One region of the Thermoanaerobacter ethanolicus JW 200 genome, then DNA from elsewhere that is predicted to be linked to it. Evidence: a T-box and tRNA genes for the amino acid it is inferred to sense, from the RefSeq annotation. Region 1 holds a T-box; the other regions hold tRNA genes.
The links. The T-box of region 1 lies ahead of thrS (threonine--tRNA ligase). A T-box ahead of a tRNA ligase gene usually reads a tRNA of that ligase, here a tRNA-Thr.

Region 2: it has a tRNA-Thr gene. The T-box ahead of thrS (threonine--tRNA ligase) is inferred to sense a tRNA for this amino acid. The anticodon was not compared.
Region 3: it has a tRNA-Thr gene. The T-box ahead of thrS (threonine--tRNA ligase) is inferred to sense a tRNA for this amino acid. The anticodon was not compared.

What each region holds. Positions count from the first base shown of each region.
Region 1 is NZ_CP033580.1:2,205,135-2,215,797, forward strand. It holds gene EB239_RS11075 (chorismate synthase) at 1-326, opposite strand, end outside; gene EB239_RS11080 (MFS transporter) at 338-1,582, opposite strand; gene thrS (threonine--tRNA ligase) at 1,680-3,584, opposite strand; T-box leader at 3,638-3,829, opposite strand; gene EB239_RS11090 (DUF445 domain-containing protein) at 3,882-4,481, opposite strand; gene EB239_RS11095 (transposase) at 4,673-5,950, shown strand; gene ytxC (putative sporulation protein YtxC) at 6,219-7,097, opposite strand; gene EB239_RS11105 (DUF6873 family GME fold protein) at 7,153-7,887, opposite strand; gene EB239_RS11110 (GGDEF domain-containing response regulator) at 7,982-8,914, opposite strand; gene EB239_RS11115 (thioredoxin family protein) at 9,037-9,372, opposite strand; tRNA gene EB239_RS11120 (tRNA-Cys) at 9,483-9,557, opposite strand; tRNA gene EB239_RS11125 (tRNA-Gly) at 9,562-9,637, opposite strand; tRNA gene EB239_RS11130 (tRNA-Phe) at 9,642-9,717, opposite strand; tRNA gene EB239_RS11135 (tRNA-Asp) at 9,723-9,799, opposite strand; tRNA gene EB239_RS11140 (tRNA-Val) at 9,801-9,876, opposite strand; gene hslO (Hsp33 family molecular chaperone HslO) at 10,002-10,663, opposite strand, start outside.
Region 2 is NZ_CP033580.1:2,775,308-2,785,970, forward strand. It holds gene rpoB (DNA-directed RNA polymerase subunit beta) at 1-2,043, opposite strand, end outside; gene rplL (50S ribosomal protein L7/L12) at 2,270-2,647, opposite strand; gene rplJ (50S ribosomal protein L10) at 2,685-3,218, opposite strand; ribosomal protein L10 leader region at 3,232-3,354, opposite strand; gene rplA (50S ribosomal protein L1) at 3,402-4,094, opposite strand; gene rplK (50S ribosomal protein L11) at 4,141-4,563, opposite strand; gene nusG (transcription termination/antitermination protein NusG) at 4,610-5,134, opposite strand; gene secE (preprotein translocase subunit SecE) at 5,167-5,364, opposite strand; gene rpmG (50S ribosomal protein L33) at 5,394-5,543, opposite strand; gene tuf (elongation factor Tu) at 5,728-6,930, opposite strand; tRNA gene EB239_RS13920 (tRNA-Thr) at 7,064-7,139, opposite strand; gene sigH (RNA polymerase sporulation sigma factor SigH) at 7,201-7,845, opposite strand; gene EB239_RS13930 (NYN domain-containing protein) at 7,927-8,433, opposite strand; gene rlmB (23S rRNA (guanosine(2251)-2'-O)-methyltransferase RlmB) at 8,433-9,176, opposite strand; gene EB239_RS13940 (Mini-ribonuclease 3) at 9,186-9,614, opposite strand; gene cysS (cysteine--tRNA ligase) at 9,599-10,663, opposite strand, start outside.
Region 3 is NZ_CP033580.1:306,055-316,717, reverse strand. It holds gene EB239_RS01605 (NAD(P)/FAD-dependent oxidoreductase) at 1-781, shown strand, start outside; gene EB239_RS01600 (adenylosuccinate synthase) at 797-2,077, shown strand; tRNA gene EB239_RS01595 (tRNA-Thr) at 2,186-2,261, shown strand; gene EB239_RS01590 (transposase) at 2,772-4,049, opposite strand; gene EB239_RS01585 (SHOCT domain-containing protein) at 4,243-4,431, shown strand; gene EB239_RS01580 (SHOCT domain-containing protein) at 4,463-4,747, shown strand; gene EB239_RS01570 (FTR1 family iron permease) at 5,659-6,453, opposite strand; gene EB239_RS01565 (VOC family protein) at 6,888-7,295, shown strand; gene EB239_RS14680 (hypothetical protein) at 7,342-7,491, opposite strand; gene EB239_RS01560 (ComEC/Rec2 family competence protein) at 7,746-8,702, shown strand; gene EB239_RS01555 (RNA-guided endonuclease InsQ/TnpB family protein) at 8,808-10,001, shown strand; gene EB239_RS01550 (DUF1015 domain-containing protein) at 10,137-10,663, shown strand, end outside.

The DNA of each region.
Region 1 (10,663 bases):
TTGTATTTAATAGCACCAGCAAGGTCTGCATGACCAGGGCGTGGTCTTGTTATAGGCGGAATTTCTTTATCTTTCCAATTTGTATAATCTCTATTTATAATCTCCAATGTAAGAGGTGCTCCGATAGTCTTGCCATGTCTTACTCCACTCAAGATGTGTACTTCATCTTTTTCAATAGCCATTCTTCCCCCTCTTCCATAACCCCCTTGCCTTCTTTTAAGCTCATTATTTATAAATTCTACGTCAATAAAGAGATTTGATGGAAGGCCTTCAATAATAGCAATTAAAGCTTCTCCATGGGATTCCCCTGCAGTAATATACCTCATATTTTTCCTCCTCACTGCTTTGCTTCAATTTCTTTAATCTCATCTTCATAATTAGCTACTAAAAAGTACAAAATACTTACTACTATTCTTGCAATACCTGTTAAAATCATAAAAGCTACATAACCCATTTGTGTATAAAGCCACATTCCAAACATAGGAGCAATAAAAGCGGAAATTTGAGTAATTAATGTAAACACGGCGATGTAACTCATTTTTTCTGAAGTAGGAGGTAAAAGCTCTAGCAACCAATTTAAGAGCAACATGTTATAACCTCCTACAGCTATACCCCCTAAAAAATCAAAAATAGCGCCAACATAAAGGTTTTTAGCTGTAGCCCACATGAGGGGAATAAATCCTAGAAGCAATGCACTTAATGCAACAGCAAATCCGTTTCCCCTTTTGTTGGACAGGTCAGCCCATTTATAAAAAGCTAAAATAGACCCAATAGAGGAAACAATAGTAAATATACTCATCCATGCATTGTTAGCATGCAAAAAATTTACCTTATATATGGTAAAAATGGGCCAAGCCATCATCCATGCAAAATAATATATAAAAGAAGTTACATTAAAATATATAAATTTCTTAGACTCAAACATGTTTCTAAAAGCTTCATAAAAACTTCCGGACTTGGCTTCATCCAAATCCCTTTTTACCACATGAAACCTTGAAAAATAATAAGATTCTATTAATCCGAAAATAAATGCAACAGTAAATATTACTTGATAATTAATAGGGAAAACTATTTTATCAAGCAACCATCCTGTTACCAAAACTGTAATTGTTGCCACAATTGTCGTCCAAAAATTTCTGTCAGCGAAAACTTTACTTCTATATTCTGGAGGAATTAATTCACTCATAAATGATTGCCAACACATGCCAACTGTCATAGAAGGTAAATTCATTATTCCCACTAATATAACTACAATCCACGGTTGAAGTTGTTTACTAAAAAGCGGAGCAAGAGCAAGTAAAAAATAAAAAGTTCTTGCGATATAAAGTACAATATAAGAAAATTTGTGAACCTCTTTTAATTTATTAATCAAATATGTTACAGGAATAACTCCAATTACCACCATAAGGGCAGGTAAAGAATTTAAAAGAGACACTTGAAAGTCATTTGCTCCTAATTTTATAGCATATATGCCAATAAAAGGGTTGACCATATTAAAGCCTATAGCCCATGCAAGACCATTTATCATATTCATTTTTATGTTATGTCTTAAATATTTGTAAACTTCTGCGTCCTTTTTCATACCTCTTCCCTCAAAATTAATATTTTAATTTTAGATTACCACGTTTTTTAAATTCTTTCAATAAATCAAAATGCCCCTTTAAAGGAGCATTTTGATTTTATAAAGCTTTTGTAGCGATTTCTTTAAGAATTTTTTCTATAAACTCATTTAAGGAAATAGCGCCTAAGTCCCCTTCTTTTCTTGACCTTAAAGATACTGTTCCTTGTTCCACTTCTTTATCCCCTACAATCAGCATGTAAGGAATCTTTTGAAGTTGTGCCTCTCGTATTTTGTATCCTATTTTTTCATTCCTGTCGTCTAATTCAGCTCTTATGTCATTTTCCAACAGACGCCCGTATACATTTTGGGCATAAGCATAGTGTTTATCAGATATAGGCAAAACTCTAACTTGTACTGGCGCCAGCCAAGTTGGGAAAGCCCCTGCAAAATGTTCAGTAAGAATTCCAATAAATCTTTCTATACTTCCGTAAATTACCCTGTGCAACATTATAGGTCTGTGTTTTTCTCCATCTGGGCCTATATACTCCAGTTCAAACCTTTCAGGCATCTGGAAATCCAATTGGATAGTTCCACATTGCCATGTACGACCTATGCTGTCTTTTAAATGAAAATCTATTTTGGGTCCGTAAAATGCACCATCCCCCTCATTAACTTTATATGGTAAATTCACGCGATTTAAAGCAGAAATCAAAGCATTTGTAGCCAATTCCCAGTCTTCATCAGACCCCATAGAATTTTCAGGACGTGTAGACAATTCAACAAAATACTCAAAGCCAAAAATTTTATAGAAATAATCCACTAAATTTATAACCCCTAAAATTTCATCTTCAACCTGCTCAGGAGTCATAAACAAGTGAGCATCATCCTGAGTAAAACTTCTTACTCTCATAAGCCCATGCAAAACTCCTGAGAGTTCATGTCTATGCACTAAACCCAATTCACAAAGTCTCAAAGGCAAATCCCTGTAACTGTGCATTGTAGACTTGTAAACAAGCATTGCTCCAGGGCAATTCATAGGCTTTATTGCATAAGTCTCTCCGTCTATTTCAGTGAAATACATATTCTCTTTATAGTGGTCCCAGTGTCCTGACCTACGCCATAATTCTTCATTCAAAATTATGGGAGTTTTTATTTCCTGATAACCATGCTTTATATGTTCTTTTCGCCAAAAATCTTCTAAAATGTTTCTTATAATCATTCCCTTAGGATGGAAAAAAGGAAAACCAGGTCCTTCAGGGTGGATACTAAACAAATCTAACTCTTTCCCTAATTTTCTATGGTCTCTCTTTTTAGCTTCCTCTAACATATGTAAATATTGATCTAACATGCTTTTTTTGGGAAAGCTTATTCCATATATTCTTTGAAGCATTTTATTTTTTTCGTCGCCTTTCCAGTAGGCTCCAGCAACTGACAACAATTTAATAGTTTTTACCATGCCTGTTGACATAAGATGGGGCCCAGCACAAAGGTCAGTAAATTCTCCTTGCTTGTAAAAAGAAATTTCCTCTCCTTCTGGTATTTCTTCAATTAGCTCCACTTTATAAGGTTCATCTTTTTCTTTCATCAATTTTATCGCTTCATCTTTTGGAAGGACAAACCTTTCCAACTTATAATCTTCTTTTATAATTCTATTCATTTCCTGTTCTATAGCTTCAAAGTCTTCTGTGGTAAAAGGCCTTTCTGTATCAAAGTCATAATAAAAACCATTGTCTATAGCCGGACCAATTGCCAATTTCACATCTTTAAAAAGCCTTTTTACAGCCTGTGCTAAAATATGGGAAGAAGTGTGCCAATAAATCTTTTTCCCTTCTTCATCATCAAAAGTCAAAATTTCTAATTTTCCGTCCTCCTCAATTTTTGTATTAAGTTCCACCACTTTGCCATTAAATTTTCCACCGACGGCTTCTTTTGCTAACCTTTCACTTATACTTTTAGCTATTTCATAAACTGTCATACCCTTTTCAAATTCTCTTTGTGTGCCATCCTTTAATGTTATAATCATTCAATTACCTCCTTTGTAAAATTTTTCTCTTAAATAAAAAACCTCTTACCCCGTAAAGAGGCAGAGGTTATCTGCGGTTCCACTCTTTTTTATACTCTGGTATTATATCGGAATAACCGTTCGGATTCATCATCCGCAGCTCCGGGGTGGTCTTCGATATTCAGAACATTTGAATGATCTCAGCCTATGTCATTCAATCTCTGTGATGTTCTTTAAATATCTACTTTCCCCCTCATTGCTTTAATATTTAATTTTTTAATCATTATATCTTCCTCTCGGACATTTGTCAATAATAATTTATAAAAATTGTATCACAATTGCTTGCAATACTCCTATTAGAAACCCTAAAACTCCCCCCATAATCTCTATCATATAAAGTTCACTGTGAGCAATTTTTATCACCACCTCCTCCAATTTTTCTAATTTGAAGCTTTTTATTTTTTCCTCTACAATTTCTGATATTTTAAGTTTTTTTGAAATAATCTCTACCACTTCATTAGAAGGAGAATTTAAAAATACTTCTACTTCTCTATTTATAATATCACCAATGTAGTTTGATATCATCTCTTTTATAGCCTTGGGAAGAAAAGAAGGAAGTTTATTTTCTGTAACTTCTTTAACTTTTAAGTCCAAATTCGATAATAGAAACTTGCGATTTTCTTCTGTTAAAAGCCTGTCCCATAAATCATTAAAAGATAACAATTCCCTTTCCACAATTTCACCTATTGATTTAGCAATTTCATATTTTCTTTTAGGGATAAGTCCTTGTAACGTAATACCGAAAATTTTTACAGGTTTCAAAGGCTTAAATAGCATTTTAACGGCGACAAAATTCGTAAGCCATCCAATAGCTGCTCCTACAAAAGCTAAAAATAGCATCCTTGTTAAAAATTGCATTCCACCACCTCTAAATTTTAAAAAATTAGACTTGTGCAAAATTCAGAAGCCTTAATTTAAGCCATTCTACAGACATACTTTTTTCCTATCACTCTTGAATTTTTTATCTTTTATGTAGGATTTCACCTCCCATTTGTCGAATTATTATATATACAGCATGAAAATATTTCTTAAGGAGGAGGAAATCCTACATGTACCAGCTTCAATTGCTTTTAAATATACCTGAACTCTTTACCTCTCAGTCTAAAATTGATTTCTATTCTTCTATGTTTGAAAATCTTGACCTGTCTTCAATACCTGAATTCCCTTCCTCTAGTCCTGGCCGTAAGGGTTATTCTCACCATGCACTTTTTAGAGCTTTTATTGTCATGAAAGCTGAAAGATTCGGCACAATTTCTGACCTTTTAGATTATCTCCGCAATAATCTTATCATTGCTCATCTTTGTGGCTTCGACATTTCTAAACCTCTTCCTTCTTATTGGACTTTTCGCCGTTTTATTAATGACTTCTCTCATGATTATTTGACCTCTATTTTTCAAAATCAGGTCAATATCCTCAAAAATATGGGTATTATCTCCGGTGAGTTTATTTCCATGGATTCTACCCCTATTAAAGCTAACACTAAGTTAAATAACCCTAAGTCTTTTTCTAAAAATAAATTCTCTAAAGATAATCAGCCTAAGTCAGATAAGGATTGTAAATTAGGCGTTTATTCTGCTTCTAACGATTCTTCTAATAAACGCTATAAGTTTTATTGGGGCTATAAAAATCACATTATTGTTGATGCTATCTCTGGTTTACCCATCGCTGAAACTACTACCCCCGCTGATGCCCCTGATTTTGAAGCCGCTTTATCTTTGCTTGAGAAGACTAATAAGTGGTTTAACCTTAAGTATGTTAATTTTATTGCTGATAAAGGCTATGATGTTAAGAAACTTTATAATTATGTTAGAAATATTCTCCACGGTCATTGCTTTATTCCTCTTAACAAGCGTAATTCTAAAAATCCCCCTCTGACTGATGATGGTTATATGGTCTGTGAAGCGGGTATTAAAATGCTTAAAGATGGCAAGCAATATTTTGATGGTTTTATTAAGCAAAAATTTGTTTGCAAGTTCTGTAATTCTAAGGATGATTCTGCCTGCCCTATAAATCATCCTAAATATTTTAATGGCAAAAAGCATAGAGGCTGTACTAAGTATGCTATTATATCTTCTGATTATAGGTCCTCTATTAATAGAGACTCCCTATATTTTAAGGCCGTCTACAAATTGAGAATTGAATCAGAAAGATATAATTCCCGCTTTAAAGCTCTGGATTTTGAAAAGGCTTATGTTAGAAATATTAATTCTGTGAGCAACCTTAATACTTTTGGCCATATTACTTTGCTTACTGTCGCTATTGTAGCTATTAAATTGGGCAAATATGATGAGTTTAGATCTCTTGTTGCTTTGATGCAATCGGCCTAATTTTTATTGAATCTATTTCATGCCATTTTTTAACATTTGACTTCTACAGGATATTTATGCCCTTTTTTAGCTCCTCTTTTTGTCTTTTCTTTTCCCTTACCACTTCCTTTATGTTTGATTGTCAGTGTTGATTACTATATATTGTATGTAATACATATTTTGGTTTTTGATTATGATTATTTTAATTAATTTTGCACATCCCTATAAAAAATCACAAATATAATAATATCAGATTTTGACGAATTTTAAAACCCAGCCTTAAGCTGGGCTATTTTTCACATTTAATCTTTGAACACAATTCACAACCATAGCAAATTTCTACTTTGTCATTAAAAACTTTTTTAACCGTCTCTAGAATTTCATTATCTCTCATATTGTTAATAGAATGAAAAAATATTTTTTTAGGAGCAATGGTTATAAGCGTGCTTATCAAAGCATCTTCATCACTTATAACACCATCTTTTAATTCAGCAACTATTTCATTAATAAAATCATTAGATATTGGTTTGTCATTTTCATCATAAAGTTTAAATTTGCCATTTTTATCGACAATGATATTCAATATTTCAACTTTTGAATCCTGTAATTCGACGAAGTATTTAAGTAAACCTATAAACTCATTGTACTCTTTTTTCATTAAAAATTCATCAACAGCCTTATCTGTTACTTCGCTAAGTTCACCAATAAAATCCCTCAGTCTAAAGTTCACAAACCCTTCTAAGTCTATATAATCACTCTCTTTTAAAAAATCTCTTACCAATACAAAAATTTGCTCTTTTTTTGCTAATTTAAATGTCTCTTTATTCACATCATCTTCTAAAATATTGTAAGCGATTTTTTCTATTTCCTCCTTTTCATCTTCTGAAAAATAATGGTAATATTTATTGATTAATTTTTTTATTATCCGTTTGTCAATTTGGTTAACAATTATATCTGAAATAGCTTCCGCTATATAATTTCTTATTCTCGCAACATTGCTAAAGCCTTGTTTATCCTCCACTTTTAAGCTATAATAGGTAACTGAGCCACACACATTAGAATTTATCGCAATCTTTATACCATTTTCAGCTAAATTTTTTAAGCCATGTTTTAAATTTTCTACATCTAGTTTTAAATCCTTTGAAACACCTATGGAAAATAGTTGCAATTTTCTCACTCCCTTCGTTAATAGTATATGTGTCTTTTTATCATTTTTATCTGTTTTAAATCAGTGGAATGATGGAACCAATGTCTTTTATTTGTTTAAAAGTAAGATAAACAATTTCAATTCCTTTTTTATTTAAAAATTCAATAATTTTTTCATAATTTTTATGTGAATTAAATACACCAGTTACTGCTAATTTTTTCTCTCCTATAAGCCCCATTGCACCGCCAATAAACCCGTATTCAAAACCCTTTAAAAAAACACCTCCGGGTTCTATCAAAAGCGCTTCAAAACCATTGCTAACTGCTACCTCAAATATTCCTTTGTCTGAAGTTATAAAGCTATTATCATCTATGATTGCCATATTACATTTTGTATAACCTTGCTTTACATTTAAAAACTTGACACCTTTTTTTTCTAAGGACTCTCTCAAAACAGGATCTGTGTACTTGAAATTGTGAAAAGCTGTGTTTCCCAATCTTGCTACATTATATGCGATATCATAAGGATAGTTACGTTTCAAAAAAGTTTGTCCTATTTTTACTTTTAAACCTATTAATTTCAATTTGCGTATAAACTCTGGTGTCACATTGGGAGCTACAATGATTTCTCTGTCTCCTAAGGGATGCAAAAGTATATCGGGATGAAAAGAAATAGCATCGTATAAATCTGCACATTTTTCAGTATATAAGACTTTTATCCCTAACTTAGACAAACTATCTCCAATTTCCCTCTCTCTTCCATCAATTACAACCCATTTAAAATTGCCATGGGGAACAAAGGGATTAGACATTTTTTCACCTCTTTTATACAAAGATAGGGCATACTGTTGTATGCCCTTAACCTTTTCTTTAACCTTTTCTTTAACCTTTTCTTTAACCTTTTCTTTAACCTTTTCTTCTATCTTTTAAATAACAACTTCCATCCATTGTCTTTAATTTCTTTTTCAATTCAGCAGCTACTGCACTTATTTCCAAATCATTTTTAAAATCTCTAAATTCATTTGTGACAATAGCAATAGAAATTGATACCAGTGGAAACATCATCTTTTCGCCAGTCCTACCAATTGTCTCTATGTAACCCCGTTTTCTATCTTCATCGTCATATAAATACTTTATTTCCTCATCAAAGCGAGAAATTATATACTTACACATCTCTTCAGCTTTATCAGGAGTAGTAATTATCACAAAATCATCTCCACCTATGTGTCCCAAAAAATCTCTTTCATTTCCAATCAGATTTACAGCATCTGATAAAATTTTGGCTGTAAGTTTTATTACATTATCTCCTCTTAGAAAACCATAGTAATCATTATAAGACTTAAAATTGTCCAAATCAATATACAAAATGGCATAAGGCTTGTTTTCTTTAATTCGCCTTTTTATTTCTTCTTTAATGTCAATATTTCCTCTAAGACCAGTAAGAGGGTTGGCCATTCTGTTGTGTTCTATCCGCTGAAACAAATTATTGACTTTAAACAGAAGTTCTTTGTCATTAAAAGGTTTCACTAAATAATCATCTGCACCCAATTCCAACCCTTTAATTTTTTCTTCAAAATTGTCCTGTGAAGTCAAAAGTATTATAGGAAGCATCAAATTTTCTTCTTCTTTCCTCAAAATTCTTAAAAGGTCAAAGCCATTCATGCCTGGCATAACTATATCTAATATTACCATATCAGGTAGTTTATTCCTGTATATTTGTAAAGCCTCTTCTCCATCTTTAGCCTCTAGCACCCCATACCCAGCATTTTCTAAAATATCTTTCAAAATTTTCCTTGTAAGTTTGTTATCATCGACAATAAGAATGTTTCTCCCCTTCACAATGCTTCCTCCACAAAAAAACATTTAACAACCCCATAATATTATATAAAAATTTTGGCAAAAAAACTACTACTTTAGCAAATTAAATTTAAATTAAAAATGAAAAAATTTTACATAAAATTTTATGCAGTTTCTTCAAAGAAAAGAGAGTAATATTTTGAAATTTTTTCTTCCAATGTGTCCATACTTATAAAACGAGCCTCTCTTATTGCCTCTTTTCCATCCACATAAACTATTACAGTAGGAACAGTAAAAACAGAAAACTTACCAGAAGCCAGCGGAATCTCATCAATAGGAATGTGAAAACTTTTTATTTTTGGATAGTTTACTAGCATTTCTTCAAGTTTAGGAAGTAATGATGTACATATTCCGCAATCTTGTGTAGAAAAATAAAGAAATACCATATCATTTTCCTTTATAATTTGTTCTATATTTTCTATGTCGTTAATTTTATCCATAATTTCCCTCCTATCCAAAAGACTACAAACGATTAGATTTTAAAATTAAAAAATATAAGCCCCTTCTAGGGCTTTTTCATAACCTGATTCACTAAAGTTTCATATTTTTATGGAGGCGACACCCGGATTCGAACCGGGGAATAAAGGTTTTGCAGACCTCTGCCTTACCACTTGGCTATGTCGCCATATTGGAGCGGACAACGAGACTCGAACTCGCGACCCTCACCTTGGCAAGGTGATGCTCTACCAACTGAGCTATGTCCGCATAATGGTGCCTCGAAGTGGAATCGAACCACTGACACAGGGATTTTCAGTCCCTTGCTCTACCAACTGAGCTATCGAGGCATAACTGGCGACCCAAAAGGGACTTGAACCCTCGACCTCCAGCGTGACAGGCTGGCGCTCTAACCAACTGAGCTATTGGGCCGTGGTGGTCGCAATAGGACTCGAACCTATGACCCCCTGCTTGTAAGGCAGGTGCTCTCCCAGCTGAGCTATACGACCATTCTACTGCCGTGCAAGTAATAGTATACATAAAAAACTGCTATTAGTCAACACTATTTTGAGGATTTTTTCGCCTTTATGTCTAATTAAAAATAAAAAATATCGATGATTCTCTTAAATTTGCTTTATTCCTCTGCAATTCTCAGCAATTCTTTAAGCCTACTTTCCTCTATCAAATACTTTTTACCACAAAAATGGCATACAGCTTCAACAAATTGTCCTTCTGAAATAAGTTTTTCTATCTCCTCTTTTCCAAGAGCAATTATAGCAGTTTCAAATCTTTCTTGTGAACAATCACATTCATATTTTAAATCTACTCTTTCTAAAATATTAAGTCCCATCTCCCCTAATATATGGTTCAATATATCTTCTGGCAGATATCCATTCCTTAACAATTCTGTAACTGAAGAAATATTCCTGAGTGCTTCCTCTAGCTTTGCTACAACTTCTTCTTCAACATTAGGCAATAACTGTATAATAAAGCCTCCAGAAGCTAAAACATTTCCTTCTTTTCCCACTAACACTCCTACCCCAACAGCAGAAGGTACCTGCTCAGAGGCATAAAAATAATAGGCTATATCTTCCCCGATTTCCCCAGTTTGAAGCTCTACAGTTCCAATGTAAGGTTCCTTTAAACCTATATCTTTTATAACAGTCACATATCCATTTTTACCAACAGCTTTGCCTACATCTAATTTTCCTTTTTCAGACAGTGGTAAATCCACTGTAGGATTTCCTACATACCCTTTGACAATTCCCGGGTAATTTGACACTGCAACAATATTCC
Region 2 (10,663 bases), 570 kb from region 1:
ACCCGTTCCAATTATTGGTGCTTCAGGTTTTATAAGGGGTACTGCTTGCCTCTGCATGTTAGACCCCATCAAGGCTCTATTCGCATCATCATTTTCCAAGAAAGGTATCATAGAAGTAGCAACAGACACTATCTGTTTTGGTGAAACGTCCATGAAGTCCACTTCTGTTGGAGGTACAGCTATTATCTCTTCTTTTAATCTACATACCACTTTCTCATTAATAAACCTGTTGTTTTCATCTAATGGTTCGTTAGCTTGAGCTATAATATATTCATCTTCTTCATCTGCAGTCATATATACAATTTCATCTGTAACTGTACCAGTAGTTTTATCTACTCTCCTATATGGAGCTTCAATAAATCCATATTCATTTACACGAGCATAGGTAGTCAAAGATCCAATCAAACCGATATTAGGTCCTTCAGGAGTCTCAATTGGACATATCCTTCCATAGTGAGAATAATGAACGTCTCTTACTTCAAAACCCGCTCTTTCTCTACTAAGTCCTCCAGGACCTAAAGCACTTACTCTTCTCTTATGAGTAAGTTCTGCCAAAGGGTTAGTTTGGTCCATAAATTGAGAAAGCTGGGAGCTTCCAAAAAACTCTCTAATGGCTGCTACAACTGGGCGAATGTTTATAAGGTTTTGAGGAGTAATTTCATTCACATCTTGGATTGTCATTCTTTCTTTGACTACTCTTTCTAATCTCGCAAGTCCAATTCTAAATTGGTTTTGCAATAATTCCCCTACAGACCGCAGTCTCCTATTTCCTAAATGATCTATATCATCTATTGAACCTATTCCATGAGTTAAATTTAATTGGTAACTTATAGTGGCTATAATGTCATCTTTAGTAATGTGCTTAGGAACAAGTTCATCCATTCTATTTTTTATTTCGTTTATTACCGCCTCTTCATCAGAGAAATTGTCAAGTATTTCTTTTAATATACTTAAATTTACTGCTTCTTTTATATTTAAGCTAGATACATCATAAGGCATTGGATATTTATTTATATCCACCGTATTATTGCCTATTACTTTTACTACTTTACCCTCTACTAACACTTCTACTACATTTATGCCGCAATTTTGAATTTCTTCTGCCTTTTCTTTTGAAATTTTCTCTCCTTCTTCTACTAATATCTCACCTGTAACAGGGTTGACAATCTTTTTTGCACTCTTTAAGTTTGCAATTCTCGTTTTTAACGCAAGTTTTTTATTAAATTTATAGCGTCCAACTTTTGCTAAATCATACCTTTTTGCATCAAAAAATAATGCATACAAAAGGCTTTTAGCACTCTCGACAGTAGGCGGCTCTCCTGGTCTTAATCTCTTATAAATTTCTATTAAAGCCTCTTCTTCAGATTTTGTAGTATCCTTATCTAAAGTAGCTTTTAATTTTTCCTCTTCCCCTAAAAGGTCAAGAATTTGAATATCAGTACTATAACCCAAAGCCCTTAATAATACAGTAATTGGAACTTTTCTTGTTCTGTCAATTCTAACATATACTATATCATTGGAATCTTCTTCATATTCTAGCCAAGCGCCTCTATTTGGTATTACAGTTGCAGAAATTAATTTTTTCCCAAATTTATCAAATTGTTGTTCATAATAGACTCCTGGAGACCTAACCAATTGGCTTACAATTACACGTTCTGCGCCATTTATAATAAAAGTACCCTTTTCTGTCATTAAAGGGAAATCTCCCATAAATACTTCAGATTCCTTAATTTCCCCAGTCTCTCTGTTGGTAAGGCGTACTTTGACTTTCATCGGCACAGCATATGTAGTATCTCTGTCTTTACATTCTTCTACTGAATACTTGGGGTTATTTTCTAATCGATAATCAACAAATTCTAAAGCCAAATTCCCCGTAAAGCTCTCTATTGGGGAAATTTCTCTAAAGACTTCTCTCAATCCCTCCTCTAAAAACCATTTGTAGGACTTCTTTTGAACTTCAATAAGGTCGGGCATTTCTAATACTTCGTCGATCTTGGCAAAGCTCATTCTTGTCTTGTTGCCCACTTGTACAGGACGTACCATCCATTTCACCCCTTAAAAAATGTAAATTACCAAAAGTTTTCAACTTTTGGATTGCGCACAAAAGAACCCTATTTTACCATTATTATTCACCAACAGTCGTCCTCTTATACATATACATATATTAACAAATAAAAAAGGCCACTATTAATGCAATTTATTATAATAGCACAAGTGAAGATTTATGTCAACAATTCCCCATAAAAAAATAAGGGCAAAATTTTTGCCCTTATTTTATTTCTACTTTTGCACCAACTTCTTCGAATTTTGCTTTGATTTGATTTGCTTCGTCTTTGCTTACTCCTTCTTTAACTGGCTTTGGAGCACTTTCTACTAAATCTTTTGCTTCTTTTAGTCCTAAGCCTGTTACTTCTCTCACAACCTTGATAACTTTTATCTTGTCGCTACCTACTTCTTGTAAAATAACATCAAATTCTGTTTTTTCTTCAGCTGGTGCTGCTGCTGGTGCTCCAGCTGCTGGAGCTGCTGCAACTGCTACAGGAGCTGCCGCAGATACGCCAAATTCCTCCTCTAAAGCTTTTACCAATTCAGCTAATTCTAGAACTGTCATATTTTTTATGGCTTCCAAAATTTCCTCTTTGTTCATTTTCTCTACCTCCATCTTAAAATTTTTATTTTTGTTTTCAAGCTTCAGCTTGCTTTTTCTCTTTCACTGCATTTAAAGCATAAAGCAGGCTTCTCAACGTGCCAGACAACACGAAAACGAGGTTGGTAATAGGAGCTTTCATGCTGCCCAAAGCTTTCGCCACAAGCTCTTCCCTTGAAGGAAGCTCTGCCAAAGCCTTAATTTCTTCAACTGTCACTAACTTCCCATTTACAAGACCTGCTTTTAACTCAATTCCCTTGTGGTCTTTCATAAATTCCACAAGAACTTTAGCAGGCGCAACAGGGTCATCATATCCAAAAGCTACAGAAGTTGGCCCTCCAAAATATTTAATTAAATCATCTCCATAGCCTAGTTCCTTAGCTGCAATAGTCATTAAAGTATTTTTGTAGACTTTGTACTCAGAATTAGCTTCTCTAAATTTGCGTCTTAATATAGTATCATCTTCTACAGTCAAGCCACTAAAGTTTGAAAAAATCACTGTTTGTGCTCGTGACAATTTGTCTTTAAACTCTGCTACGATTTGTTGCTTTTTCTCTTTTGCTGTGCCCACCTTCCCACCTCCTTAAAAAATTTAAAAAGGATCCCGTAGACACGAGGATCCCTTTTGGGAATTTATTTCTAAAAACCTCGGTGGGATTTACGTGCAAAAGCACACCCACTGTCTACGGTCTTTTTATTCAATTTCAACGTCACTTATTATACCTTACATCTTTTTGTCTGTCAACAACTTTTATTAAAAAATCTTTAAAGGATTAACCTTCACGCCTGGTCCCATTGTAGAAGATAACACTACACTTTTGATGTATTGTCCTTTTGCGGCTGCTGGTTTGGACTTGATTATAGCATCCATAACTGCTCTGAAGTTTTCTAATAACTTCTCTTTCCCAAAGGATTTTTTCCCTATAGGAACGTGAATTATACCTGCTTTATCCACCCTGTACTCAATCTTACCAGCTTTAATTTCTTTAATAGCTTTTTCTAAATCAAAAGTCACAGTACCTGATTTAGGGTTTGGCATTAATCCTTTTGGACCTAATATTTTACCTAATCTCCCTACAGCTCCCATCATATCAGGAGTTGCAACTACAACATCATAATCAAACCAATTTTCATTTTGAATTTTTGCAACTAATTCTTCTGCTCCCACATAATCAGCACCTGCTGCTTCTGCTTCTTTAGCTTTTTCCCCTTTTGCAAAAACTAATACTTTCACACTTTTTCCTGTTCCGTGAGGAAGCACTACTGTACCTCTTACCTGTTGGTCAGCATGTCTTGGGTCAACACCTAGTCTTACAGCTAAATCAATTGTTTCGTCAAAATTTGCCTTTGCAGTTTTCAAAACAATATCTATTGCTTCATCACTGGAATACTGCTGTGTTTTGTCATATAACTTTAAGCTCTCTAAATATTTTTTCCCACGTTTCATTTTCTAACCTCCTTGTGGTATTATCGGACTTTCCTCCCACTTATTTTTATACAATCTCTATACCCATGCTTCTTGCAGTACCTGCTATCATCCGCATAGCAGCCTCTATATCAGAAGCATTTAAGTCTTTCATCTTGATTTCAGCAATTTCTCTAAGCTGCTCCCTTGTAATTTTTCCTACTTTTTGTTTGTTAGGTTGCGGAGAACCTGACTCTATTCCAGCTGCCTTTTTGAGTAGCACAGCTGCTGGTGGAGTTTTAGTTATAAAACTAAATGACCTGTCTGCATATATTGTAATAACAACAGGAATTATTAGCCCTGCGTCTTTGGCTGTCCTTTCATTGAACTCTTTACAAAAAGCCATTATATTAACACCGTGAGGTCCTAAAGCAGTACCTACTGGTGGCGCAGGAGTAGCTTTTCCCGCTGGCAACTGTATTTTTACAACTGCTGCCACTTTCTTTGCCATGATTACACCTCCTTACCAAATTAAAATAGCTTATGAGTTTCTACTTTTATATTTTTTGAAGTTGTACAAGGTCAAATTCAACCGGTGTCTCTCTCCCAAACATGGAAATTAAAACTTTCGCCTTTTGTCTTTCTGGATAAATCTCTTGAACTACTCCAATAAAATTCTCAAAAGGCCCAGAAATAACCCTGACAGTATCTTTTACATTAAGGTCAACTGCAGTTGGAATCTCTTTTATACCTAAAGCTCTAACTTCCGCTTCAGTTAATGGTACAGGTTTAGATCCAGGGCCTACAAATCCTGTAACACCCCTGGTATTTCGCACAACGTACCAAGTATCATCTGTCATAACCATTTTCACCAAAACGTAACCCGGGAAAATCTTTCTCTCGACAGTTTTCTTTTTACCGTCTTTAATCTCAACAACTTTTTCCGTAGGTACGATGATTTGGTGAATTAAATGCTGCAAATTCCTATTCTCTACAATTTTCTCTAAATTAGCCTTAACTTTGTTTTCATATCCAGAATAGGTATGAACCACATACCACTTTGCATTTTCTTTTTCTGGCATAGTCAACATCTGGGGACTCGCCCCAACCTCCTTTAAACTTTAATAATGAGCTTTAATAGATAACTAAAAACTGAGTCAATCAAAAAAATGAATACTGTAAAAAGAGCTACTACTATTAATACAATTTCCGTATAAGTTATCATAGTTTCTCTGCTTGGCCATGTCACCTTTTTCATTTCTGCCCTTACATCTTTGAAAAACTTGACAATTTTTCTTCCTTCACCGGCCATTTCCTCACATCCTCTTAAAGTTTTAAAAACTACTTAGTCTCTCTATGCAAGGTATGCTTTTTGCAGAATTTGCAGTATTTCATTAATTCTAACCTATCAGGGTCATTCTTCTTATTTTTTGTTGTATGATAGTTTCTATTCTTACACTCAGTACATGCCAATGTAATTTTTACTCTCAATTATTACACCTCCCGGTGATTCGACTGCTTAGTCAAATTTATCATAAATATAACTTCTTGTCAATCACCAAAAACAAAAAGTCTGTGTCAAAGATTTGTAGGTAGCTCATTAGTTGACATTTTGCACAGTTTGCTAAAGCATTGATTTAACTCAAAAGAAGCCAGGTTTGAACCCGGCTTCTCTTTACTCTATGATAGCTGACACGACGCCAGCACCTACTGTACGGCCGCCTTCTCTTATAGCAAACTTCAAACCCTCTTCCATCGCTATCGGTGTTATTAACTCTACTTTTATCGTTACGTGGTCCCCTGGCATTACCATCTCTACTCCATCCGGCAAGTTTATTACACCTGTAACGTCTGTCGTCCTAAAGTAAAATTGTGGCCTGTATCCATTGAAAAATGGTGTGTGCCTTCCTCCTTCTTCCTTCGTCAATACGTAAACTTGTGCCTCAAATTTCGTGTGCGGCTTTATCGTCCCTGGCTTCGCTAATACTTGCCCTCTCTCTACTTCGTCCCTCTGTACTCCTCTTAATAATACTCCTATGTTGTCTCCTGCTTGCGCCTCATCCAGTGTCTTCCTGAACATCTCTACCCCTGTTACTACTGTCTTCCTTGATTCCGTCGTCAATCCTATTATCTCTACTTCGTCTCCTACCTTTACCTTCCCTCTCTCTACTCTCCCTGTCGCAACAGTTCCTCTTCCTGTTATCGTAAATACGTCCTCTACTGGCATTAAGAATGGCTTGTCTATGTCTCTCTCCGGTGTCGGTATATATTCGTCTACTACATCCATTAACTGCCATATCTTCCCGCACCATTCGCACTCTCTCTTGCCACATCCACACTCTAATGCCTTAAGTGCTGACCCTACTACTATCGGTGTGTCATCCCCCGGAAACTCATATTCATTCAATAATTCCCTTACTTCCATCTCTACTAATTCTATTAATTCTGGATCGTCTACCATGTCTGCCTTGTTTAAAAATACTACTATATATGGCACTCCTACCTGCCTCGCCAATAATATGTGTTCCCTCGTCTGTGGCATCGGTCCGTCTGCTGCTGATACTACTAATATCGCCCCGTCCATCTGTGCTGCCCCTGTTATCATGTTCTTTACATAGTCAGCATGTCCTGGACAGTCTACGTGCGCATAGTGCCTCTTCTCTGTCTCATATTCTACGTGAGTCGTGTTTATCGTTATTCCCCTTGCTCTCTCCTCCGGCGCCTTGTCTATCTCGTCATATCCCTTCGCCTCTGCCATTCCTGCCTTCGATAATACCATCGTTATCGCTGCTGTCAACGTCGTCTTACCATGGTCTACGTGACCTATCGTCCCTACGTTTACGTGGGGCTTCTTCCTCTCAAATTTTTGCTTCGCCATCCTCTTTTCCTCCTTTACTTCAATAAACTTGTCCTGGTGTTTCTTAAAATTGTGTCATAAAAGTAACCCTTTATACATTAATAGGATTAAAAAGCACAACTTCTATGATAAAAAAAAACATCAATAACAAAATTGGAGCCCGCGACCGGGATCGAACCGGTGACCTCCGCCTTACCAAGGCGACGCTCTGCCTACTGAGCTACGTGGGCAAAAGGGAATATCACGACTCCGATTTTTGATTTTACTATAAAGTCTTCTAAATGTCAATAGTTAGCTGTTTCTCATTTCAAGATATCTTTCTAATTTTCTTTTTACACGCTGTAAAGCATTGTCTATAGATTTAACATGCCTGTTTAAATCTTCAGCAATTTCTTGATATGATTTACCATCCAAATATGATACCAAGACCTCCCACTCTAATCCACTCAATAATTCTTCCATCTTGCTCTCAATGTTAACGTATTCCTCTTTGCTTATTATTAACTCTTCAGGGTCGGCAACGCATTGGGTAGAAACAACGTCCATAAGAGTCCTATCAGATTCTTCATCAAAGATGGGCTTATTGAGGGAAACATAAGAATTAAGCGGTATATGTTTCTGTCTTGTTGCGGTTTTAATTGCAGTAATAATTTGACGAGTCACACATAATTCCGCAAAAGCTTTGAAAGAGGTGAGCTTGTCACTTTTGTAATCTCGAATTGCTTTATAAAGGCCTATCATTCCTTCTTGAATAATGTCTTCCTTATCGGCACCTACTAAAAAATAAGCACGAGCTTTTGCTTTTACAAAACTTTTATACCTTTCAATAAGGTACTCTAAAGCAACTTCGTCTCCTTTTTGAGCTCTAAAAACGACCTCCTCCTCTTCCATTTGGTCATATGGTTGATAGTAATCCTGCTGCGCCCCAGATTTCACCAATACCGCCCCCATTTATTATTCCGGCAACTTTATACGTTATAATTATACATTATATTGGTAAAGGTAGTCAAGCTAATTTTAACTGTTTTCTGCCATTTTGCGCAGTTTTTTTACTATTTCATTATCAAGTCGCTCTTCCAAATTGTCTTTATAAACTGTATTCACATAGCTTTTTTTATGTCTTTCAATATATCTATTCATTTCTTCATAAAGTTCTTTTGCAGACATTCTTATTGCACCATGAGCTAAAACCACCTGCTGCACAGTCCAATCGGAACTTACCACAACAACCTGTTCTTTTTTCGCTAATTCTACTACTTTTAACTCTATAAAGTGATCTGCCGATTCTCCTTCTTTTGTGTAAACAACCTCAATACCATTGATTTCTTCATGTTTTTCTAGACTTCCTTTTACATACATTGCATCAAAAACTAATATTATATTTATCCCCGAATATCCTTTAAAATCAGCCAACATATCTATTAACTTGTCCCGCGCATCTTCCAAATTTTTTTGCGCTTCTTCTTTTAGTATCTGCCAGTTGTTTATTACATTATAGCCGTCTACCAACATGTACAAGGACATCACGCCTTACCTTTTCTTTTTGATACTACCTGATAAATCAAAATGGAGGCTGCTACAGAAGCATTTAAAGAATTTATTTTACCTTTCATCGGTATCTTAACCACAAAATCGCAATTTTGTAAAACCAATTTAGAAACCCCTTTTCCTTCACTGCCAATTACAATAGCAAGAGGAAAATCATAATCCAGCTCTTCAAAACTTTTTCCCGCATTTACATCTGTTCCAACAATCCATAAGCCTCTTTCTTTTAAACCTCGTATTGTATTGTTAATATTTGATACTTTTGCTATTCTCATATGTTCTACTGCTCCGGCAGAAGTTTTTACAACAGTAGCATTTACTCCTACAGCCCGCCTTTTTGGAATTATTATCCCATGGACTCCAAAAGCCTCTGCGCTTCTTATAATCGCACCCAAATTGTGAGGGTCTGTTATCTCATCTAATATCAACAAAAAAGGCTTTTCTTTCCTTTGTTCAGCATATTCCAAAAGGTTATCTACATCGAAGTATTTATATACAGCACCTACAGCCACGACCCCTTGGTGATTTTGACTACCGGCTAATTTACTTAAAATATCATTATCAGTAGTAGAAACTACAATACCTGCTTCTTTGGCAAGATTTATTATCTTTGAAATATTTCCTCCTGCTGTTTTAGAAATGTATATTTTTTCAATTTCCTTCCCACTTTTTATAGCTTCGATTACTGGATTTCTACCAAGAATTACATTCTGCTCTTCCATAATCATCACCTATTCTTCAATAACTTGTACAGAAAGCTCAAGAATGTTTTTTAATCTTTCAAATTCTCCTGCAAGATATAAATAACCTAGCAAAGCTTCAAATCCCGTAGCATACCTATAGGCCTGTACTTCTACTCCTTTAGGCATAGTATTAGACTTTACATTTCTTCCTCTTCTAACTACGTCTTTTTCCTCTTCTGTGAGAAAATCATAAATTCTTTTTACAGATTCTGCCTGAGATTTAGCTTTTACATACTTAACTGTCTCTTTGTGCAAAAAATTAACAGACCGATTTTCTTTTGCTGCAATCATGGTGCGAATGTATAAGCTATACACAGCATCTCCAATAAAAGCTAAAACAAGGGGGGATAAACTTAACACCCCCTTCTTCGTAAGCAACTCTGAATTTTCTAAAAACCCCATCATACTCTTTTCCATCTTACTCCCTCTGGCGTATCTTCCAAAATTATTCCCTTTTCTCTCAGTCTATCTCTTATTTCATCAGCTAACTTCCAATTCTTTTCTTTTCTTGCTTTTTGCCTTTCTTCTATTAATGCAAGTATTTCTTCGTCATTGAGCTCAGTCTCCACGCCTCTGTAAGAAAGTCCTAAAACTTCTGAGAGTTTTAAAAACATATCTAAAATATATTCTACCAATTTCTTTGAAGAATTTCTACTGAGATTTGCATTGGAGGTTTTTGCCATTTCAAACAAAACTGATATGGCATCCGCAGTGTTAAAATCGTCATCCATTGCCTCTTCAAATTCTTTTTTATATTCTTCAAACTTTTCCATCAACTTCTTCTCTTCTTCGTTTAATCCCCCATCCTTGCACACATTGGCCAAATGTTTTAAATTGGCCACTGCATTTAACAATCTTTCATAAGCAGAATTTGCCTGCTCCATTAAATCTAAACTAAAATTAATGGGGCTTCTGTAGTGAGCCATAAGCATAAAAAGTCTTAAAACTTCAGGATTGTATTTCTCTGTTATTTCTCTTACTGTAAAGAAATTCCCTTTAGATTTTGACATTTTTTCATTATTTATATTTAAATACCCTATATGCATCCAATATTTAGAAAATGGTTGTTCATATGCTGTTTCACTCTGAGCAATTTCGTTCTCATGATGAGGAAAGACCAAATCAGGACCACCAGCATGGATATCTAAAGTTTTGCCCAAATATTTCGTAGACATAACAGAGCATTCTATATGCCATCCTGGCCTTCCCTTTCCCCATGGACTGTCCCACGCAGGTTCACCGGGCTTTTGAGCTTTCCAGAGAACAAAATCCAATGGATTTTTCTTTTCTTCATTTATCTCAATTCTTGCGCCTGCCTGCAATTCTTCTATATTTTTGTGAGAAAGCTTCCCGTAATCCTTAAATTTCGCAGTTTCAAAATAAACATTTCCATTTACCACATAAGCATATCCTTTGTCGATTAAAATCTTTATAAATTCGATTATATCTTCTATATGCTCTGTAGC
Region 3 (10,663 bases), 1.0 Mb from region 1:
GGTTGTGCCTGGAAGAGAAGGGGCAGAGTGGTTTAAGAAAGAAGCTGATAGACTTGGGCTAGAGACAAAGAATAATGCGGTAGATATAGGTGTGAGAGTAGAAATCCCTGCTGTTGTTATGGAGGATATTACAAAGGAGGTTTATGAATCTAAATTTATATATTATTCTAAGTCTTTTGATGACAGAGTAAGGACCTTTTGCATGAACCCTTATGGCAAGGTGGTTGTTGAAAACAATAATGGCATAAAAACTGTAAATGGGCATAGTTACAAAGATATAAAAACGGAGAATACAAATTTTGCAATACTGGTAAGTAAAGAGTTTACTCATCCTTTCAATAGGCCAATAGAATATGGTCGTTATATTGCAGAGCTTGCTAATATGTTAGGAGATGGAGTGATTGTCCAAAGGTTAGGAGATTTGTTGGCAGGAAGGCGCTCTACTCCGGAAAGGATTAAAAGAGGACTTGTAGAGCCCACTTTAAAAGATGCAACACCAGGGGATTTAAGCTTGGTGTTACCTTATAGATTTTTGCAGTCAATAATTGAGATGTTGCAAGCTTTGGACAAAGTATCTCCAGGGGTATATTCTAAACATACACTTTTATACGGTGTTGAGGTAAAGTTTTATTCCTCACGAGTAAAGCTTACTGACAAATTTGAAACGCAAATTCAAAATCTATTTGCGGCGGGAGATGGAGCAGGCATTACACGGGGACTGGCACAAGCCTCTGTATCTGGCGTTGTAGTTGCAAGAGAAATTCTAACGAGAGTTAAATAGGGAAGGAGAATAATTATGTCAACATTAGTTATAGTTGGTACCCAATGGGGAGATGAAGGGAAAGGGAAAATTACTGATTATCTTGCGGAAAAGGCAGATGTAGTCGTAAGATACCAAGGAGGAAATAATGCTGGTCATACAGTTGAAAAAGGAGGAGTGCAGTATAAACTTCATTTAATTCCCTCTGGAATATTATATCCTGATAAAATTTGTATAATAGGAAATGGAGTGGTAATTGACCCAGCTTCTTTGATTGAGGAAATAGAAAATTTAGAAAAACAAGGGGTTAGTATAGAGAATTTAAAAATAAGCGATAGAGCCCATATTGTATTTCCTTATCATATAAGACAAGACGAACTTGAAGAACTAGCAAAAGGAAAAAATGACTTGGGTACTACGAGAAAAGGCATAGGTCCTTGCTATATGGATAAGTCAGAAAGGATAGGAATAAGAGTATGCGACCTTATAAAGCCAAAGGTTTTAGAGGAAAAGCTTAAAAGAAATATAGAAAAGAAAAATAAACTTTTTAGAGATTTGTATGGTGTAGAAGGCTTTGATTTTGATGAAATGTATAAAAAATATTTAGAGTATGCTGAAAAAATAAAACCCTTTGTTACTGATACAACAGTGCTTTTATACGATTTAATTAAAAGTGGCAAAAAAGTTTTATTTGAAGGAGCACAGGGGACACTTCTTGATTTAGATTTGGGTACCTATCCTTATGTTACTGCGTCTCATCCCATAGCAGGAGGAGTGACAGTAGGAGCAGGAATAGGACCTACAATGATTGATGAAGTAATAGGTGTAGTAAAAGCATATACTACAAGGGTTGGTAAAGGGCCTTTTCCCACAGAGCTTTTTGATGAAAATGGAGATTTCTTAAGAGAAAAAGGTCATGAATATGGGACTACTACAGGAAGACCGAGACGATGTGGTTGGCTGGATGCTGTTATTCTTAAATACTCTGTAAGAGTGTCTGGTATAACTCATTTTGCTCTTACCAAATTAGATACTTTGACAGGGCTTAAAAAAATAAAAATATGCACAGGTTATAGATTTAAGGGAGAAATAATAACAGATTTTCCTGCAAGCCTTGAGGATTTGGCTCAATGTGAACCTGTATATGAAGAATTTGACGGGTGGGAAGAAGATATACAAGGAGCAAAAACTTTTGACGACTTACCTTATAATGCTCAAAAATATATAAAAAGAATTGAAGAATTGATAGGTATTAAAGCAGCAATAATCTCTGTAGGACCTGAAAGAAATCAGACTATTGTTTTAAGGGATTTTTGATAAAGTGATTAAGGCTCTTTTACAAAAATTTTATAAAAAAGCTTGACATATACTGTTGCTCTAAGTATAATATATAAATGTCAGGACAATTGGATAGCTAATAAAGGTGCTGGCGTAGCTCAATAGGCAGAGCAGCTGACTTGTAATCAGCAGGTTGAAGGTTCGAGTCCTTTCGCCAGCTCCATTTTTTTTGTCAAAAAGTCAAGGTTTTTAAGTACCTTGCTTTTTTATTTTAGTGTTGGTGACAACAAAATGACAACATCTTATCTTTACCGTTTATAAATAACTTACTTAGTTTTTCAGCTGCTTCTTTCTGCATTTCGGGAAGTACATGCGAATAATGTATTAAGAGTCATTTTTACGTCTGAATGCCCAAGACCTTTGCCAGTTCATGAAGAAAAACGTACTTTTATATTTATTTTCTCTTCATATTTTCTTCAAAAGTAAGTTTTAAAATAAAGGTAAAGCAAGTTAACAATTTTTCGATAAATAGGGATGTGCAAAATTAATTAAAATAATCATAATCAAAAACCAAAATATGTATTACATACAATATATAGTAATCAACACTGACAATCAAACATAAAGGAAGTGGTAAGGGAAAAGAAAAGACAAAAAGAGGAGCTAAAAAAGGGCATAAATATCCTGTAGAAGTCAAATGTTAAAAAATGGCATGAAATAGATTCAATAAAAATTAGGCCGATTGCATCAAAGCAACAAGAGATCTAAACTCATCATATTTGCCCAATTTAATAGCTACAATAGCGACAGTAAGCAAAGTAATATGGCCAAAAGTATTAAGGTTGCTCACAGAATTAATATTTCTAACATAAGCCTTTTCAAAATCCAGAGCTTTAAAGCGGGAATTATATCTTTCTGATTCAATTCTCAATTTGTAGACGGCCTTAAAATATAGGGAGTCTCTATTAATAGAGGACCTATAATCAGAAGATATAATAGCATACTTAGTACAGCCTCTATGCTTTTTGCCATTAAAATATTTAGGATGATTTATAGGGCAGGCAGAATCATCCTTAGAATTACAGAACTTGCAAACAAATTTTTGCTTAATAAAACCATCAAAATATTGCTTGCCATCTTTAAGCATTTTAATACCCGCTTCACAGACCATATAACCATCATCAGTCAGAGGGGGATTTTTAGAATTACGCTTGTTAAGAGGAATAAAGCAATGACCGTGGAGAATATTTCTAACATAATTATAAAGTTTCTTAACATCATAGCCTTTATCAGCAATAAAATTAACATACTTAAGGTTAAACCACTTATTAGTCTTCTCAAGCAAAGATAAAGCGGCTTCAAAATCAGGGGCATCAGCGGGGGTAGTAGTTTCAGCGATGGGTAAACCAGAGATAGCATCAACAATAATGTGATTTTTATAGCCCCAATAAAACTTATAGCGTTTATTAGAAGAATCGTTAGAAGCAGAATAAACGCCTAATTTACAATCCTTATCTGACTTAGGCTGATTATCTTTAGAGAATTTATTTTTAGAAAAAGACTTAGGGTTATTTAACTTAGTGTTAGCTTTAATAGGGGTAGAATCCATGGAAATAAACTCACCGGAGATAATACCCATATTTTTGAGGATATTGACCTGATTTTGAAAAATAGAGGTCAAATAATCATGAGAGAAGTCATTAATAAAACGGCGAAAAGTCCAATAAGAAGGAAGAGGTTTAGAAATGTCGAAGCCACAAAGATGAGCAATGATAAGATTATTGCGGAGATAATCTAAAAGGTCAGAAATTGTGCCGAATCTTTCAGCTTTCATGACAATAAAAGCTCTAAAAAGTGCATGGTGAGAATAACCCTTACGGCCAGGACTAGAGGAAGGGAATTCAGGTATTGAAGACAGGTCAAGATTTTCAAACATAGAAGAATAGAAATCAATTTTAGACTGAGAGGTAAAGAGTTCAGGTATATTTAAAAGCAATTGAAGCTGGTACATGTAGGATTTCCTCCTTCTTAAAAAATTTTTTATAGTGTATATATAATAATTCGACAAATGGGAGGGGAAATCCTACATAAAAGATAAAAAATTCAAGAGTGATAGGAAAAAAGTATGTCTGTAGAATGGCTTAAATTAAGGCTTCTGAATTTTGCACAAGTCTATTTCGATAAATAGAAAGGAGTTGAAAAGTATGTGTCTTATATTAATCTTGGCAATTGGCTTTTATTTGTACAAAACAGGTGACCTGCAAAGAATGATTAATAATTTACATGAAAACAAAAATTACCAAACAAACGAAGCAAAAAGAATACTCGATATACGCTTGGCTAAAGGCGAAATTACAGAAGAAGAATATAATAAATTAAAAAGTATTTTGTAAAATTTAAATATTTAGAGAGGAGGAGAAAACAATGTTTGGAGGATATATACCGGGTGGTTTAGGTCATTGTTTTGGAGGATATTATCCGTACGGTTATGGAACTTGGTTCGGTGGTGGACTTACCAATATATTGTTCTTAATTTTAATAGGTGTAGTAATTTACTTGCTAGTAAAACAGATTAGAAATGTTAACTTTTTTAAAAAACACGATACAGATCCTAATAATGAAGCATTAGAAATTGCCAAGTTAAGATACGTTCGAGGTGAAATTACTTCAGACGAATATACAGAAATAGTAAAAATGTTAAAAAAATAAGCTAAATAATTTGACATTATTTTTGCTTACATTGCTCCTATTGACATTTTATGACCTTAAAAGACGAGACCTTTACATAATATGTTTTATATATTATGTAAAGGTCCTAATTTATTTAGGTTGTTTGTCAAAAGTTAGGGTAAAGTATGTCCGTGTTAAGATTTTGTATGTAAGTTTTTAAAATATTTTAATTTGAATTGGCTTACCATCGGTTACATACTTTGCTTGTTCAGTTGTGGAATACATTTTATTTATAATAAAATCATTACTTATATGAGAAAACGGTAGAGTTTTAGACTCTTTACCAGCTTAATAAATGAAAATTAATGGTATTATATTTCCTTTAAGTTAGATTGCTTCGAGTAACTTTCGCTTTCCCCCTTTCTTTGTATTTCTTTCGGAAATGCTACAAGAGGCCGTTTTAGACCTTAGCGTCGCAGAAAACGGCGTCTTTGAGATGGTACAGTTTCTATCTTCTACGCATACTCTAAAAGGCTAAGAGAAATAAACGAAGAAGAAGTTTACCAGGTAGAAAATGAAATCAGTTTATGAGAGCAGTAGCTTTCGCTTATACATTAATTAATTCAAATTGCCAGTAACAAATATTAACATATTTTGGCGGTAATGCTCTTAAAAAGCGAAAAAAATTTTTAATCAGGCTGTAATAATTTGAGAAAAAATATTTTTATGCCCTTAAAAAATACCATCATAATTGAAAATCTTTGGAGATCTAATTTGAGAATTAACAATGCATTATATCCCTTCTTTCTCTAGACAAGGTTTCAGTACATTGATGATCTGTTTCTCATCATCAACTACCCGGATGTTTCTTTTATTTTCCATCTTACTATCGCCACAATTTAATGCTATTTTGTATCGCAAATAGGTATATATTCACATAAAATTACGTATTAGGTGGTTCCTTTCGAACTATTCATAAACATTTTACCTACAATCAATATATAAGCACTATACGCAATGACCTGCATTAAAGACGGAGTGCTTTCGTATCCAATAAACGCGTGCAGTAACTTACCTAACAAACTTTCATCTGGAATTAACCATTCTAGGCTCCATACTTTTTCAATTATTGGAGGTATTATTCCTAATTCTCCTAATGCATGAATTGCATGAGATGTTAAACCTGCTGCAATGAATATCAAAAGCCAGCCAGTTATCATAAAGAATTTCCTTAAATTCAATTTTATTGTTGTTTTGTATAATAATACAGATATTATTGCAGCTATAAATAACCCTGTAAATGATCCTAATAATAAACCTTCACCTTTTAAGGCGGTTAAGAATAGTGCCGTTTCTATCCCTTCTCTTATCACTGTTACAAATGCTAATATCGTTATGCCCCATACCTGATTATTTGACAAAGCTTCATCAACCTTTGCTTGAAGCTCACCTTTGATGTTCTTGCTCTGCTTTTGCATCCAGACAACCATATATGAAAGGATAATAATGGCTATCGCTGCAACAACTATTTCAAATAATTCAGCACTTTCGCCTTCAAAACTAATTTTTAAAGCCTGGAATATAAACGAAATAACAACACTCAAAACTATAGCACCAATAGCACCTAGCCATACGTGTTTAAAGTACTTTTTTTGGTTGATTTTTGTAAGGTATCCTAATAGTATACCTATGACTAAAAAAGCCTCGAGTCCTTCGCGGATTGTAATTAATATACCTGCTAACATAAAAACCCTCCTTATATGATTATGATAATCATTATCAATTTTATTTTAGACTATGCATATTCATTTTGTCAACTTTTTTATATTATATTTGTTGTGGTGTTAGTATATTATTGTAGACACTTTAACTCGAACAGGATAAAATAAAAATATAAAGAGAGGAAGTGTCTACAAAATGCCAAGAGGACAAAGAAAATATAATGATGAAGTATAATCTTTACGGCTGGGGGTGGAAGAAGGAAATTCAGCATTGGAGATAGATCAAGATTTTCAAACATAGAAGAATAGAAATAATTCGATAAATAAGGGAGGAAATCCTACATAAAAGATAAGAAATTTAGGAATGATAATAAAAAGTACATCCTAGGAATGGCTTAAATGAAGGCTTTTAAATTATGCACAAGCCAACGTATAATTAACTAAGGAGTGGATAAATAATGATTAAGAAAATTGTGCCATATTTAATGTTTGAAGGAAATGCAGAAGAAGCATTAAACTTCTACAGCGATGTATTTGGCGGAGAAAAATCTAATGTTATAAGATATGGAGATTCACAGATGCCAGTTAAGGAAGAATATAAGGATAAAATATTGCATGCAAGACTTGAACATAAATCATTTATTTTATATTTATCTGACACATTCCAGGGACAGAAGGTTGAAAAAGGAACTAATGTATCTTTAACACTTGAGTTTGACACAGAAGAGGCTATTGATAAGGCTTATACTGCCTTATCAGAGGGTGGTAAGATACATATGGAGCTTCAAAAAACTTTTTGGAATGCTAAATATGCGAAAGTTACTGATAAATTTGGAATAACTTGGGATTTAAATTACCAATATTGATTGTGGGCTCTTTGTCAAGAGTTGGGGTGGGTATTTTTCTGAATGCCTACCCTTTAGTTTTAAACTGAAGCATATAATCGTCGTGACATCTTGCAGAAATTTTGTGATATAATTTATATGCTTTTATTCTTATGCTCCTTTTATAGCAGGCATTTAGAATAAGTTCACTATTTTTTATGAATGATTTTTTATCCACCTCACCACTTTGTAATTTTTCATTTTCGCTTTGCTCAAAACAAAAATTAGCCTTATGAAATCAGGGTCTTTTGGCTTCGTTCATTCGAAAAAAGAATTAATTATTTTTTAAAGAGGCGATAATAATGCCTAAAGAAAATGAAATTTGTGTTGTAGATAGTAGTCTATTGAAGATTTGGCAAAGGACTTATTTAAAGATGAATAAAGATGGATAAATGTTAAAAAAGTGCATAATTTGAAGGAGAGGTTTTAGCTATGTACAAGAAGAGATTACTGTTGCCCTTTATATTAATACTATTTGCATTTATATTGACAGGCTGTACAATATTTGACAATACATCTACTCATGAAGTTCAACAACTTTTACAGGATGAGGGGACAAAAAGCCAGCAAGAAACAGTTAAAAAATCCGAAACAGATAGTTTAACAATAAATTATATAGACGTAGGACAAGGAGACAGTATATTTATACAAACTCCATCAGGCAAAACGATATTAATAGATGCAGGAACGCCTGAAATGGGCAGTGAAGTTGAAAATTACATAAAAAGCCGCGGAATCAATAAAATTGATATACTTATCGGAACTCACCCTCATAATGACCACATAGGTGGTATAGTAGAAGTTATAAAAACCTTTAAAATAGGAAAGTTTTATATGCCTAAAGTAACGACGACAACAAGGACATTTGAAGAAGTTCTAAAGGCAGCAAAATCAAAAGGACTTTCGATAAATGTTGCAAAAGCAGGAGTAGTAATTGACCTTGGAGATGGCATAATTGCAAAAATGCTTGCGCCAAATAGTTCCCATTACGAGGACTTAAATAATTATAGTGCAGTAGTAAAAATTACGTATGGTAATACCTCTTTTTTGTTTACAGGAGATGCTGGTGAACAATCTGAAAAGGAAATGCTGAGTGAAGGATATAATTTAAAAGCTGACGTATTAAAAATTGGGCATCATGGCAGTTCTTCAGCTTCTACGTGGGCATTTTTAAAGGCAGTACATCCTAAATATGCTGTTATATCTTGCGGTAAATACAATGACTATGGTCATCCCCACAAAGAAACAATGAAAAAGCTTAGGTCATTAGGAATAATAGTATATAGAACAGATGAATGTGGGACTGTAATTGCAGTAAGTGATGGCAAAACTATAAATTTTAATGTAGAGCCGGGGGATTATTTGTCGGGAAGTGAGATTAAAAGATAATTTACGATCATCCGCCGAGAACGCTTTCCAATTTATTGAGAGATGAAAGGCGGTAAAAAATGTGATAAAATAAAGTAGAGTTAAAACAGGAAGGAGGTGAGAAAAATGGAAGTAACAAGAGTTATAGTATTTCAACTTTCTCACTGCAGCAGAGAACACAGAATAATATTGGGACATTTAACATACTCAGCATCAAAACTGTGGAACGTCGCAAACTACGCTGTTCAGAACAGAGAAATATCAGTAAATCAGTTAGAAAAGTGCTTAAAGGATAATTTCTGGTATAAAAACTTGCATTCACAATCTGCACAAGCAATACTGCAAAAACTACAGATAGCTTGGAAGAATTTTTTTGATGGATATACTAAAAAGCCGAAGTATCAACCCAAAAACGGGCATATCCCTGTAAGATGGAAGAAAAATGGCATAAAAATAATTAATAACAAAATCAGACTATCATTGTCCACACAAACAAAGCAATATTTAAAAGAAAAGTACGGTATTGAGTCCAAATATCTATGGATAGATTTACCGAAAAATCTATCGCTCAATACTGTACAGGAAATTGAAATTGTTCCAAAAACTTTGTATGGACATACTACATATTTTGTTCATATCGTTTATAAAAAAGATATACCAGAAGTCGAACCTGCAGATAAAAAAATGATGGGAATAGATTTTGGAATAAAGAATTTTGCAGCAATAGTTATAGAAGAAAATCCAGAAACATTTATTATTGATGGCGGTTATCTTATCTCAAGATTAAGATTATTAGCCAAGGAAAAAGCGAGAATCCAATCTGTAATTTCAAAACAAGGATACAAAACATCGTATAAGCTTCACAATTTAATAATCAAAGAGAAGAACTTTGTAAAAGACTACATACATAAAGTTTCAAGGTATATAATAGAACTGGCGAGGCAGAACGGAGTAAGCAAAATAATAATAGGTGGAATGAGTGACGGAATAAGAGATATGGATATAGGACATAAGAATAACGAGAAACTGCACAAAATACCATTTGGTAGATTGTTTGATATGATAAAATACAAAGCTAGAGAATATGGGATAGAGGCAAAAAAAGTAGAAGAAGCATATACTTCTCAAACATGTTCTGTATGCGGTATAGTGGAGAAGAATAATCGCATATACAGAGGATTATATGTTTGCAGTAGGTGTAGGACAGTAATGAATGCAGATATAAACGGTGCAGTGAACATATTAAAGAGAGTAACCCTGAATCCGAGATTGGATAGGGGTAGAGGGTTTGGCAACCCCAAGCGAATAAGGGTAGCATAGACTATCAATCTTCGCTTAAAGAACCTCTCCACTTTAGTGGAGAGAGTGTGTCAGTTTAATACATTGCATTTATAAAGTGATATGATATAATAAAAGCATTGAAACCAGTTGAAATAAATTTTTAGGAGGATTATTATGGCTACAGTAAAACCCTTTAAGGCAATAAGGCCTGCACCAGGATTGGCAAATAAAATAGCGTCCTTGCCTTATGACGTCGTAAATACCGAGGAAGCGAGGAATTTGGCGAAAGATAATCCTTATTCATTTCTTCATGTGGATAGAGCAGAAATAGATTTAGCTCCTTCTATAAATCCTTACGATGAAATAGTTTATGAAAAAGCGAGAGAAAATTTTGACAGAATGCTTAAAAAAGGGCTGTTAATAAAAGATAATGAGGAGAACTATTACATCTATAGAGAAATAATGAATGGCAGGAGTCAAGTGGGATTGGTAGCGACTGTTTCGATTGATGAGTATTTAGAAAGAATAATTAAAAAGCATGAGCTTACTCTGCCGGAGAAAGAACAGGATAGAATAAATCACATGGATTACTGTGATGCTCACACCAGTCCAGTTTTTTTAACGTACAAAGCCAATCAAGAGCTTAAAAAGTTGTTAAATAGCTGGATGGGGAGCAAAGATCCTATATATGATTTTACATC